2 linked regions of the Pokkaliibacter sp. MBI-7 genome follow. The protein of the gene in region 2 interacts with the protein of the main gene of each other region in a pairwise test. Links are inferred from orthologs where the notes say so. Each region holds a gene or a part of one and is shown on either strand. Other genes may lie near its edges.

Region 1 (9,135 bases), 700 kb from region 2 along the record:
CCGATACCAGGCCTCATCATCCTGCCAGAGAAAAAGCCGAGCTGGCCATCGATCACGGAACCAAGGAGTTCAGGAAAAAGGCTAACCGCAAGGTGGTGAACGACAAGTATCCCTATGCAAAGGAGATGACCACCCGCGAGTACGAACATACCAAGCAGTTGCTGCAAATCGAGCTGCTGAAAATGCAGAGCTGGGCCAAGGAAACGGGCCAGCGCGTGATCATCTTGTTTGAAGGGCGTGATGCCGCTGGCAAGGGAGGGACCATCAAGCGTTTCATGGAGCATCTCAACCCCAGGGGCGCGCGAGTGGTCGCCCTGGAAAAGCCCAATGAAGTGGAACGTGGCCAGTGGTATTTTCAACGCTATGTACATCACCTTCCTACGGCAGGTGAAGTCGTACTGTTTGACCGCTCCTGGTACAACCGTGCGGGGGTGGAACGAGTGATGGGCTTCTGTACCCCCCTCGAATATCTGGAATTTATGCGTGAAGCGCCAGAGCTGGAGCGCATGTGGGTGCGCAGTGGTATCCGGCTGTTCAAGCTGTGGTTCTCGGTCAGCCGCAAGGAGCAACTGAAGCGCTTTGAAGACCGTCGCCATGACCCTCTGAAACAGTGGAAGCTCAGCCCCATTGACCTGTCATCGCTGAATAAGTGGGATGCCTATACGGAAGCTAAAGAGGCCATGTTCTTCTACACCGACACGGCCGATGCTCCCTGGACGGTCGTCAAATCAGATGACAAGAAACGAGCACGCATCAACGCCATGCGCTTTATCCTCAGTCAGTTGGATTACCCCGGAAAAGATCTCGACATCGTCCAGCCCGCCGACCCTCTGATTGTGGGCCGCGCCTGCGAAGTTCAGGATCACGAAAATATGGAAGGCGAAGCCAGCGAGGATTATCCCAGCGAGGAAGATCTTCCCATTCCGGCAGATCTGTTACCCGAACAGCAGGAGACACCAACATGAACCACCCACCCAAGGAGCACGCCCAGCGGGTTGTGGAATCATTCAGCCGTATCATCAGTGCCAGCGCTGCGACCCATATCGGTCAGAAACACATGCTGGAACTGCAATGGCTAATCGAATCGGCCATTGCCAATGCGGTACATGAAGAGTTGCAGCAGATAACACATCAGGTCGATAAGCTCAGTGGGGCATTGCATCATGCCGCTAAACGCTTTGAGCCAAACCAGCCAGAAGAGTAATGCAACGCCATCAACGAACCCTTGGCATCTTGAAGAAAAGGCAGTCATCGCCTGCGGACTGAGGGCGCCTGACAAACACAGCTCCTGAAAGCATCCGCTTGTTGCCGCCAGAAAACGGATCCGCCCCAGTAAATAATCAAGCCCGCTGCCTATTATCTGAACCGATAAGAGGAAGCGGGCTTAGTTCTTTTCAACTGTTACCTCACTATATGTGAGGAGCCCTTAATCTGGCTTGCGACGCAAATCCAAGGTAAAGGGATACTCGTAGGTAGTTTCTTCCGCGGGGGGCGCCATAGGACGGGGCGGATGTTCACTGGCATAGAATTGCCGTAAACCACCCAGCGCCGGCGGCGGTGTAATGGGGCCCTGAGTATGTCCGTGATCCCAGTAACGATTGACCCTGCGCGCTTCGGCTTCGTTGGCATTCACCGGGAAGGTGTCATAGTTGCGCCCGCCCGGATGGGATACGTGATAGGTACAGCCACCGATCGAACGGCCGTTCCAGGTATCGATAATGTCAAAGGTCAGCGGTGTATGTACCCCAATCGTGGGATGCAATGCCGAAGGTGCCTGCCATGCCCGATAGCGTACCCCCGCCACCAGTTCACCGTGACGTCCGGTTTCGCGCAGAGGCACACGTCGCCCATTACAGGCCACCACATAACGCTCACCAGTAACACCGCGCACCTTCACCTGCAATCGCTCGACGGTTGAGTCTACATAACGGGCGGTGCCGAAGCTGCTGATCTCTTCACCCAGCACATGCCATGGCTCCACCGCCCAGCGCAACTCCAGATTGATATCATCCACCTGCACATTGCCGTAATGAGGGAAGCGGAACTCCTCGAAGGGCGCCAGCCAGTCAAGCTGGAAGGGATAGCCATGCTGATTGAGATCAGCAACCACATCACGAATATCCGACCACACATAATGTGGCAGCATAAATCGGTCATGCAGCTGAGTGCCCCAGCGAATCAGTTTACCGGTATAGGGTTTCTGCCAGAAGCGCGCCACCAGACAGCGCAACAGCAGCACCTGCACCAACGCCATACGGCTATGCGGAGGCATTTCAAACCCACGAAATTCCAGCAGCCCCAAACGCCCGGTAGATGATCCGGGAGCATAGAGTTTGTCGATGCAGAATTCGGAGCGGTGCGTGTTACCGGTAATGTCCACCAGCAGGTTACGCATCAGGCGGTCGATCAGCCAGGGTTTGTCACATAGCCCCTCGGGCATTTCCTTGAAGGCCACCTCCAGCTCATAGAGCAACTCATCCCGCCCTTCATCTACACGGGGAGCCTGACTGGTTGGCCCAATAAACTTGCCAGAGAACAGATAGGACAAACCAGGGTGGTGTTGCCAGTAAGTGACCAGACTACGCAACAGGTCTGGGCGACGCAGTAGCGGGCTGTCTGCCGGTGTCGCACCTCCCAATGTGATGTGATTACCGCCGCCAGTCCCTGAATGCAGGCCGTCCAGCATGAATTTCTCAGTTCCCAGACGGCACTGATGCGCCTCTTCATACAGTGAGGTGGTGTTGTCTACCAGCTCCTGCCAGCTCTTGGCCGGATGTATATTCACCTCGATAACACCGGGGTCAGGCGTTACCAGCAACTTCTGCAGCCGGAAGTCACGGGGAGGCTCATAGCCTTCGAGAACGACAGGCAGCTTCAGCTCGGCGGCGCTAAGTTCAATGGCTTCAATCAGGCCGACGAAATGCTCCAGATGCTGCATCGGCGGTAAGAACAGATACAGACGACCATTTCGCACTTCAACGCACAGAGCGGTCCGTGCAACATCGCGGGTGATTTTCAGGGGCGACTTATTCGCAGCGAAGCTACTCTGCCCTGCCGCCACATGAGTCTGGGCATACAAGGTGCCGCCGGGGGGCAGTAACTCTGGCTTGGGAGCGAAAGGATCAACCTCGGGCTCCAGCTCGCGTTCCTCTTCTTCTATATGTGGTAAAGACCCAAGAGGCAGACGCAGCCCCATGGGTGAATCACCGGGCACCAGCGTCAGGCGCCCTGCCCGCAGCTGCCAGTCACTGGAGCGCCAGCTTTGTTCAAAATAATTCCATGCCAAAGGCAACACGTAACCGGTGGGGTTGTTCAGCCCCTGCTCGGACAGCAGGCGTGCCAGGCGGCGACGCTCCATATCATCAGACAAATCCGCATTGGTCGGATCGATGTTGTCTGGCAACGATTGCTCACGCCAGAGGTAATAAAGCGCGTCTTCGTAGCCCGGCAGCACAAAATCTGAACGCACCCCCAGATTCTGACAAAGCTGCTGCACGAATCGCTCAGCATCAGTAGTCTTCAGACCATAATTTTTGTCCACGCGCGCCAGCCATTGCGGGTCCTGCCATAGTGCCTGTCCATCCGTGCGCCAGAAGCAGCCCAGTGCCCATCGGGGAATCTCTTCTCCCGGGTACCACTTGCCCTGCCCGTAGTGCAGCAAACCGCCCGGCGCAAAACGATTGCGCAGGCGCAGCAGCAGATCCTTGGCCAGTCGCAGCTTATCCTCCCCCAGTGCCTCGGTATTCCACTGTGGAGAATCCATGTCATCAATGGAAACGAAAGTAGGCTCACCGCCCATGGTCAGGCGCACATCACCGTCCAGCAGCTCCTGATCCACGGCATTACCCAACGCTAGAATCGATTCCCACTGATGATCGGTATAAGGCTTGGTAACGCGAGGATCTTCATGGATACGAGTGACCACGTTGCTGTAGTCAAACTCCACCTCACATTTGTCGGTAAAACCGGTGATGGGTGCGGCAGAGACAGGATCGGGCGTACAAGCCAGTGGGATATGCCCCTCTCCCGCCAGCAAGCCGGAGGTGGGATCAAGCCCTACCCAACCCGCGCCGGGTACAAATACCTCACACCAGGCATGCAAATCGGTAAAGTCCGACTCCGGGCCTGAAGGACCATCCAGCGCTTTGACATCCGATGTCAGCTGCACCAGATAACCGGAAGCAAAACGAGCAGCCAGCCCCTTGTGACGCAGAATCTGTACCAGTAACCAGGCCGTATCCCGACAGGAACCCTTCGACAGCGCCAGGGTCTCTTCACAACTCTGGATGCCCGGCTCCAGACGAATGCCATAGCCGATGTCCTCCTGCAGCACACGATTGACATGCACCAGATAGTCAATAGTCGACATCTCCTCTCTGGGCAGTTGCCGCTCCATCCAGGCCGTCAGACGAGGGCCCGTTTCAGTGACCTCGAGATAGGGCATCAGCTCCTTGTGCAGCTGCTTGTCATAATGGAACGGGAAGGTTTCAGCGTATTCTTCGATAAAGAAGTCGAAGGGGTTGATGACTGTCATATCGGCAACCACTTCAACCTCAAAGCTCAGCTCGGTGGTTGTTTCCGGGAATACCAGACGGGCCAGAAAGTTGCCGTAAGGGTCCTGCTGCCAGTTGATGAAATGCGACTCCGGTTTGACCTTCAGCGAGTAGCCATGAATCTTGGTACGGCTATGACTGGCTGGGCGGAGGCGCAACACATGAGGCCCCACCCCCACATGGCGGTCAAACTTGTAGGATGTCTTGTGCTGGATGGCTACACGTATTGTCATTCTGACATTTCCTTATCGACCGGGCAGATCGCGCAAGCGTCATCGCTGACGCAAAGAATGAAACCACGGAACATCTGATGACTGCTCCGGAACGCTGTTATTCAGCATGAGCCTGCTGTCATGGCGAGGATTGAACGTGCTTTAATGGTCATCCCCCTTTCCTCCTGACACACCCTGCAGTCATGCAAATACAATTCCTGTTTTCTCTGATATCGCGTCATCGCTCTGGTTTGACCGGGTTCAGTCTCGTCATCATGCTCGTCACCTTTCTACTACAACATCTGACCAGCAGCGAGAGCCTGATTCCCAGTATTGCGGCATGGCTGGCGTTGCTACTGGTCTGGCCAGCGTTGCCACCCGTTAATCGCCAACAATGCCTGATATTAATGACAATCGGTGTAGTCTGCGTGGTTATTTCTGCAGGTCTTGGCGCCAGCATCCCCTGGAGCAGCCTGCTGGGTAATTACGTACCACTGCTTTGCATGCTGGTAGCGGTCAGTTTCCTGCGCCTACTGGCCAGCCACAGTGAGGAAGCGCTGCCCAGTGGCCGCCGTGCCATTGGTTCTACACTGGCGGCGGCACATCTGCTGGGTGCCGTACTCAACCTCTCCATCCTTGCGATCATGGGCGACCGCATGGCTCGCAACAGTCAGCTCACGCTGAAACAGGTGCTGGTAATCGGCCGTGGCTTCACCTTTGCTGCACTGTGGTCACCTTTCTTTGTGGCCATGAACGTTTCGCTGTTGTCTGCCCCCGGGATGTCCTTTGCTCAGGTATTTCCAGTGGGTGCTGTCATCGCAGTATGTGCATTGATACTGAGCTGGTGGCACTTGCGCCAGGATGCAGCAAATTTTCAGGGCTACCCCCTGAACCGACAGGGGTTGTCGCTTCCCGTTGGCCTTGCCGCCCTGGTGATCGCTGCACATCAATGGAGTCCGCAGCTGTCCGTAACTTTGCTGATTACCATCCTTGCACCGAGCGTAGCACTGGCGTTGAGCGGCATTAGACAGCGCGCTCGCTGTTTCCCTGTAATAACGCAGCACGTCAGTGCCGGACTGGGGCGCATGGGGGGAGAACTGGCACTCTTTCTGGCCGCCGGGGTGCTGAGCGTTGGCTTGACGCTGATTACCCAGCAAACCGGATTCAGCTTACCCTTGCACCATTTTGGCGCATTGGAAGCCAGTATCTTGTTCCCTTTTATCCTGATCATGGCATGGTCTGGTGTTCATGCCATGATCAGCGTCGCGGTCTTGAGCCCCATACTGCTGCCGCTACAACCGAACCCGAACATGCTGGGCTTCATGTTTCTGAGTTCATGGGCAATGGGTTCGGGTTCCAGCCCTTTGTCGGGCATGAACCTGATGCTGGCGTTACGATATGGGATACGTAGTAAGCAGATATGGCGGGCACAGGCACCGTTCTTCCTGATGCTGCTACCGCTTATTTGGGCTGGACTGTTCTGGTTGGACAACTACTAGTAAGTATTAGTAGCCCAACCAGCAAAAGATAATACAGAGGAAAAATCAGCTGGCGAGGGAATCGAGAAAGCGGCGCATGGCAGCCACTGTTTCATCACTGCAGTGATGCTCAATCCCTTCAGAGTCAGCATGCGCGGCTTCTTCTGACACGCCCAGTGCCATCAGCATCGACAGCACCACTTGATGGCGCTCGGCAACCTTCACCGCCAGCTCCTGACCTTCTTCAGTCAGAAATATGCCACGGTAAGGGCGGGCCTCGACAAAACCGTCACGTTTGAGTTTGGTGACCACTTTAGAAACAGCTGCTGCGGTCACGCCGAGACGCTCAGCCAGATCACTGGCGCGGGCCTCACCGTGCAGCTGGTGGAGGTACGCGATCTCTTCGACATAGTCTTCCACCAACTCCCTCTGGTGGTCCTGGCGCACCCGCTCAAACGGGGCATAACGATGTGGTTCTGTCATGTTCTTCCTGCTACCTGTCATCGGTACCGCTACGGCTCCAGCAATGACGGTTGCCAATCATCTGTTCACGGACCTGACACCTTAAAACAAAAGCGCCTTCCAAAGAAGGCGCTTTTACTCTCGATGACTCGTCAGTATAGCTGCTGCGACAACAGATGCTTACATCAGCTCGAACACCAGAACGTAGAGGTTGAGGGCAATAATGATCGTTGCGACGATTCCTCCTGCGATATTGACCCAGCGATGGTTCGCCAGATTCCCCATCAACTGACGGTTGGCGGTAAAGAACAGCAATGGCACCACCGCAAAGGGGATACCAAAACTCAATACGACCTGGCTGACCACCAGAACCTGCTGCTCTGGCAATCCCATCAGGATCACGACGATGGCAGGTGCCATGGTAATCAGGCGTCGCAACCACAGCGGAATAGTGAAGTTTACAAATCCCTGCATCACAACCTGCCCCGACATGGTGCCAACAATCGATGAAGACAGGCCAGCAAACAGCAGCGTCAAGCCAAAGATCATGCTGGCAGCATCGTGCCCCATCAGAGGCGACAGCAACTTATAACTTTCCTCGATGGACGCAATTGTCGTTTCGCCATTACTGAAGAACACGGTTGCCGCCAAAGCCAGCATAGCCATGTTGATCAGTCCGGCCAGCGCCATACCGATGATGACGTCCATGCGGTAGTACTTCATGATGCGGCTACGATCACTGTCAGCCGTTACCTTGATACGGTTTTGCGACAATGCCGAGTGCAAATAGATCACATGCGGCATCACCGTTGCACCAAGAATCCCAGCCGCCAGAAAAATGGAATAGCTATCCGGGAAAGAAGGCAGCAGCAACCCTTTGATGATGGGCTCTGCCGGTGGCTTGCCCAGCAGAATTTCCAGCAGGAAGCCCGCTGATACGGCCAGAATCATGGCACCAATGATCATCTCCATGGTGCGGAACCCATAGCGCTGCATGTACAGCACCGCATAGGTAATCGCCCCGGTCAGCAGCGCTCCTTCCAGCATCGACATGCCGAACAGCAGATTAAAGGCCAGCGCCGCGCCCAGAAATTCAGCGAGATCCGTCGCAATAGCGATCAACTCCGCCTGCACCCAAAACAGCCACACCACCGGGCGCGGATAGCGATCACGAATCACTTCTGCCAGATTCTTGCCTGTTGCCAAGCCAAGCCGTGCCGACATGGTCTGGATCAGCATTGCCATCAGGTTGGCCCATAGCACCACCCACAGCAGGGTATACCCATAACGCGAGCCTGCCTCAATGTTGGTGGCGAAGTTGCCCGGGTCGATATAGGCCACAGCGGCAATCATTGCTGGCCCCATAAAAGGAAGAAAGCGCCGCACAAGACTTGTGCCGTGACCAGAGAGCACACGCTGGGCCTGTACACGCACAGTCTGATCAGACATTGCATGAATCATGATGACCGTCCAAAAAGTTAACCGTGGTTAACAAGATAGCGGCTGGTTAACCAGAAGACAAGATTCATTCTCATTAAGCTTTCTAAAGGTTCTGATAGGCTGAGCCTATTTTCCTCTCCCCGAACGTTAGGTAGTTCATATTTGCTTGGGTCAGCGGTGGATTCCCGCACAACTGCTATGCAGTTTTATTGAAAAACTGCATCTACTCAATAACAGATCGACATTCTACAGTGCTCGTACTTACTTTGAAGGTAGCTGTCTCCCGATCATTTTTATCTGCGGACAGTGCCTGATCCCTCGACTGTTCAATGGAGACGGCCATGCAACCGGATTTCTACTCCCATTTGCACAAGACGCTGGCAGACATCGAAAGTGCGGGCCTGTACAAGCATGAGCGCCTGATTCAATCCGCTCAGCAGGCACGTGTATCGACTCAGGATGGCCGAGAAGTCATCAACCTCTGCGCCAACAACTACCTGGGGCTGGCTAATCATCCAGCGCTGGTAGATGCGGCCAAACGTGCGCTGGATGACTATGGCTATGGCATGGCCTCAGTACGATTCATCTGCGGTACTCATACATTACACCGCCAGCTGGAAACAGCGCTGAGCCAGTTTCTGGGTATGCAGGACACAATCCTTTACTCCTCCTGCTTTGATGCCAACGGCGGTCTGTTCGAGACCCTGCTGGGCGCTGAAGATGCCATCATCTCCGACGCTCTCAATCATGCCAGCATTATCGACGGTGTCCGTCTGTGCAAAGCCCAGCGCTTCCGCTATGCCAACAACGATATGGCCGACCTGGAGCGGCAGCTACAGGCAGCCGAGGGCTGTCGTTTCAAACTGATCGCCACCGATGGCGTATTCTCCATGGATGGCATCATCGCCAATCTGTCTGCCATCTGTGATCTGGCGGATAAATACGGTGCGCTGGTCATGGTGGATGACTCCCATGCCGTAGGCTTTATGG
Region 2 (4,600 bases):
ACATCACGACGTGGCTCTTTACCAAAGAAAGCCTTCACTTTCTCCAGCACCATCGGCATACGAGTCTGGCCACCCACCAGAATAACTTCGTCGATTTCAGCAGGCTTCAGACCAGCATCATTCAACGCGATACGGCAGGGCTCCAGTGAACGCTGCACCAGATCCTCAACCAGGGATTCCAGCTTGGCACGAGTCACCTTGATGTTCAGGTGCTTGGGACCTGTTGCGTCAGCAGTGATGTAAGGCAAGTTAACGTCAGTCTGCTGAGCAGAAGACAGTTCAATCTTAGCCTTTTCCGCAGCCTCTTTCAGACGCTGCATGGCCAGAGGATCGCCCTTCAGATCAATGCTGCTTTCCTTTTTGAACTCGCTGGCCAGATAGTCGATCAGCGCCAGGTCAAAGTCTTCACCACCCAGGAAGGTGTCACCATTGGTAGAAAGTACTTCAAACTGCTTTTCGCCATCGACATCGGCAATCTCAATGATAGAGATATCGAAAGTACCACCACCCAAGTCATAGACAGCGATCTTGGAGTCGCCGCCTTTCTTGTCCATACCGTATGCCAGTGCAGCGGCAGTAGGCTCGTTAATGATACGTTTGACATCCAGACCCGCGATGCGGCCAGCGTCTTTGGTAGCCTGACGCTGAGAGTCATTGAAGTAAGCAGGAACGGTAATAACCGCTGCGGTCACTTCTTCGCCAAGATAATCCTCAGCGGTCTTTTTCATTTTCTTCAGTACTTCAGCAGATACCTGCGGAGGAGCCATTTTCTTACCTTTGGCTTCTACCCAGGCATCACCGTTGTCAGCGCCAACAATTTTGTAAGGCACCATCTTGATGTCTTTCTGCACGACATCATCAGCAAACTTGCGACCGATCAGACGCTTAACTGCATACAGAGTGTTATGAGGATTGGTAACGGCCTGGCGTTTGGCAGGCTGACCAACCAACACTTCGCTGTCGTCAGCATAAGCGACGATAGAAGGCGTAGTACGCGCGCCTTCAGCGTTTTCAATAACGCGAACCTTATCCCCCTCCAGTACGGCCACGCAGGAGTTGGTGGTTCCCAAGTCGATACCAATAATTTTGCCCATAGTATTCAAACCTCAGAATTCAGTCTCAGGGGAGCACCTTGCTCCCTAAATCAGCTTGGCTTGTAAGGTTGGTCCGCTTTCAGTTATTTCAAGTCCACACCTTACTTTTTTAATGACTTCAGGCCTTGCCTTTAGAAACCACCACCATCGCAGGGCGCAGCAGGCGACCATTGAGGGTATAGCCTTTCATCATGACATCAACGACCTTGTTCGCATCCATTTCCGGGTGCGGAATCATGGTCACCGCCTGGTGCAAATCTGGATTAAAGTCTTCGCCCACAGGATGCACAGTACCGACGTTGAACTTTTCCAATGTTTTGACAAACAGATCGAGGGTCATTTCCACCCCTTCACGTACAGCCAGCAGATGCTCGCTGTCCCCTTGGGACGACTGAATAGCGCGCTCCAGATTGTCGACGATGGGAAGCAGCTCACCAGCAAATTTTTCCAGCGCATAACGATGTGCCTTTTCCACATCCTGCTCCGCGCGACGGCGGCTATTCTGCATTTCTGCCTGCGCACGCAGCGCCTGTTCACGTGCGTCATTGAGCTGCTGCTTCAGCTGGTCGACTTCGCTCTGCAGCGCCTCAATACCAGGTTCAGCATCTGCAGTCTGCCCAGCGTCACACTGCTCTTCTGCAATAGTGTCCTTCACTTCGTCCTGCTCAGGTGCAGTGTTCTCGTGGTTCGCCATGGGCCAATCCTCTTAAGCTGTTGGTTAAGTCTCAACAATCTTTGTTTATTCATCACCGGCAAGTCATTGCCTTGGTGCCCCACCGGGTAGGCAGGGGAACAAGTTGGGCAGCAATATGGGAACGATCAGAGCACTTTCAAGTCACCACACTGTTTAAAATGTCAGCAAAAAGCCATTGCACTGGATGAAAAGCCGGATAAACTACTGGATATAAAACCAGTCTATGACGGGGAAACGTCATGCTCTGCCAACTTACCATTCGCAACGTTGCTATTGTTGAACACCTGGATCTCGAGCTTCCAGGCGGTATGCTTGCCGTCAGCGGCGAGACCGGTGCAGGCAAGTCCATCATGCTGGACGCATTGGCTCTGGCACTGGGGGATCGTGGCGATGCTGGCTGTGTCCGGCATGGAAGTGACAAAGCAGATATAAGCGCCTGCTTTGATATTCAAGCCATTCCCCAGGCACAGGAATGGCTGGCAGAACGTGACATGCTGCAGGATCATCAATGTATCTTACGCCGCACTATCAGCGCTGAGGGCAGATCACGCGCCTGGATCAACGGCCAGCCATGCAATTTACAGGAATTACGTCAGCTGGGTGAACATCTGCTGGAAATCCACGGTCAGCATGCTCACCAGAAACTACTAAACCCCCATACTCATCAGTACTTTCTCGATGATTATGCACAGCTGACAGAAACAACGACGGCAGTTGGCCTGTCATTTAAAAGCTGGCAAAAGCGCTTGCAGCACTGGCAGACGGTGCAAGAGCGCAGTAAAGAAGATCAAGCGAAGGTACAACTATTGAGTTATCAGGTAGAGGAGCTTCAACAGCTGAATGTGCGCCATGGCGAGCTCGAGGAACTGGAGCAGGAGCAGAAAATCCTTGCCAATGCCGAATATAACCTGCGTTTAGGCCAACAACTTGTCGAGCTTACCCGCGATGGCGACGAGAACCTGCAGGATCAGTTACGTCGATGCCGTTCATTGCTCAATCAGATGCAGTTACCACGCGCGACTCTGGATGAAGTCGACACGTTACTTGATAGTGCCGCCATTCAATTGGATGAAGCGCTGAACTCGCTTCAGCACGGTCTGGATCAGTGTGAAATCAGCCCGGAACGGTTGCAGGATGTGGATGAGCGACTGCATCTGATTTATTCCCTTGCCCGAAAACATCGCATTGATCCATATGGGATTCCAGCATTTCAACAGCAGCTGGAAGCAGAGCTGGCAGATCTCAATATTGATGATGACCAGTTAGCCGCCCTGGAGGCAGATGTAGCAACTCATTTTGAGCATTACCTGATGCTGGCCGAGAAACTCAGTGCACAGCGCCAACAAGCAGCAGAACAGCTGAGCAACCAGGTAGTGGAGCAGTTACGGGCACTGAGCATGCCACATAGCCGTTTTATTGCTCAGATCAGCCGTCTGGAAACGGCACAATATAATGCCAAGGGTATTGATCAGGTCGAGTTTCTGTTAAGCGCCAACCCTGGCCAACCACCACGCGCACTACATAAAGTGGCCTCTGGTGGAGAATTGTCACGAATCAGCCTAGCCATTCAGGTCGTAGCCGCGCACGCCAGTACCATGCCTACCCTGATTTTTGATGAGGTGGATGTCGGAATTGGCGGCGCTGTTGCGGAAGTGGTTGGCAAGCTGCTACGCCAGCTGGGGGACCGGGTGCAGGTCATGTGCGTTACCCATCAGCCTCAAGTTGCCGCTCAGGCCCATCATCACCTGTTTGTCAGCAAAGAAGTTCGCCAAGGTCTGACCCACTCTCGCATTCATCGCCTCAGTGATAACCAGCGGGTAGACGAAATTGCCCGCATGCTGGGTGGCTCTGAGCTTTCCCATCATGCCCGGGCTCATGCTGAAGCAATGCTCAACCAGCTTCCACACTGAGTTCTTCAGTAAAGCGAGGCGCGCATAACGTCTCTGAAGAAATGAAAAAGCCTGCATATGCAGGCTTTTTAGTTAAACGCAGTCATTATAGATGAATACGCTTGTAGACAGGGATCAGATCTTCCTTTCCTTATCAGCATCTTTATAGATGCCATACAGGTAGATAGTCCGATCAGTCAGGATAAAGCCGTTTTCTTCGGCAATTTCCTGAAGGCGTTTGTTGATAACAGGGTCAGAAAACTCACGTACAACACCTGATTTCACGCAAACGATATGGTCATGTTTATCATCCGATGACAGTTCGAATACCGAGTGGCCGCCTTCAAAATGATGACGTACCACCAAACCTGCAGCTTCGAACTGAGTCAGCACGCGATAAACGGTGGCCAAGCCAACATCCTCACCCTGCTCCATCAGAATCCGATAGATATCTTCTGCACTCCAGTGGTCCTGCTCACCAGCCTGCTCCAGGATCTGATAGATCTTGACGCGCGGGAGAGTGATCTTCAGGCCGGCTTTGCGCAGCTCTTGATTTTCTAATGCCATAAGCAAATTCTCTGTGCTCTTCGCAGTAGGTGGCAACATCATGTATTATTCCGTGCCAACGAAGATATTGGAAGTCATTAGGCAATGCAAAAAGCACTCATTTTAAGCTGCTCCTTGCTTCTAGGTGCCTGTTCATATTTCCCGGGCATTCACCGCATTGAAGTCCAGCAGGGCAACCTGGTTACTCAGGACATGCTCAACCAGCTCAAGCCTGGTATGACCAAAGCGCAAGTGCGCTACGTGCTTGGCACGCCATTACTGGTGGACACTTTCAATCAGCAGCGCTGGGACTATCTCTATCGCCTTGAAAAAGCCGATGGCGAACTGGAGAGCAAAACTATCAGCCTATACTTCCA

The links.
Region 1: the proteins of grpE (region 2) and QCD60_RS03300 interact in binary tests that used the Escherichia coli proteins (3 or more experiments, as listed by UniProt). The link is inferred for Pokkaliibacter sp. MBI-7 from one-to-one orthologs.

The regions. Positions count from the first base shown.
Region 1 is NZ_JARVTG010000001.1:721,295-730,429, forward strand. Bases 6,021-8,938 are described here. They hold QCD60_RS03300 (Nramp family divalent metal transporter), read right to left. Parts: upstream 8,155-8,938; coding sequence 6,886-8,154; downstream 6,021-6,885. Other genes in these bases: QCD60_RS03290 (hypothetical protein), read left to right, coding at 6,021-6,264; mntR (manganese-binding transcriptional regulator MntR), read right to left, coding at 6,310-6,726; QCD60_RS03305 (glycine C-acetyltransferase), read left to right, coding at 8,487-8,938. In the rest of the region: ppk2 (polyphosphate kinase 2), read left to right, coding at 1-965; QCD60_RS03280 (phosphatase), read left to right, coding at 962-1,204; QCD60_RS03285 (transglutaminase family protein), read right to left, coding at 1,427-4,786; more of QCD60_RS03290, read left to right, coding at 4,969-6,020; more of QCD60_RS03305, read left to right, coding at 8,939-9,135. UniProt on the Escherichia coli protein: H(+)-stimulated, divalent metal cation uptake system. Involved in manganese and iron uptake. Can also transport cadmium, cobalt, zinc and to a lesser extent nickel and copper. Involved in response to reactive oxygen.
Region 2 is NZ_JARVTG010000001.1:1,425,525-1,430,124, forward strand. Bases 1-2,785 are described here. They hold grpE (nucleotide exchange factor GrpE), read right to left. Parts: upstream 1,789-2,785; coding sequence 1,213-1,788; downstream 1-1,212. Other genes in these bases: dnaK (molecular chaperone DnaK), read right to left, coding at 1-1,094; recN (DNA repair protein RecN), read left to right, coding at 2,028-2,785. Outside these bases: more of recN, read left to right, coding at 2,786-3,698; fur (ferric iron uptake transcriptional regulator), read right to left, coding at 3,813-4,244; QCD60_RS06515 (outer membrane protein assembly factor BamE), read left to right, coding at 4,329-4,600. UniProt on the Escherichia coli protein: Participates actively in the response to hyperosmotic and heat shock by preventing the aggregation of stress-denatured proteins, in association with DnaK and GrpE. It is the nucleotide exchange factor for DnaK and may function as a thermosensor.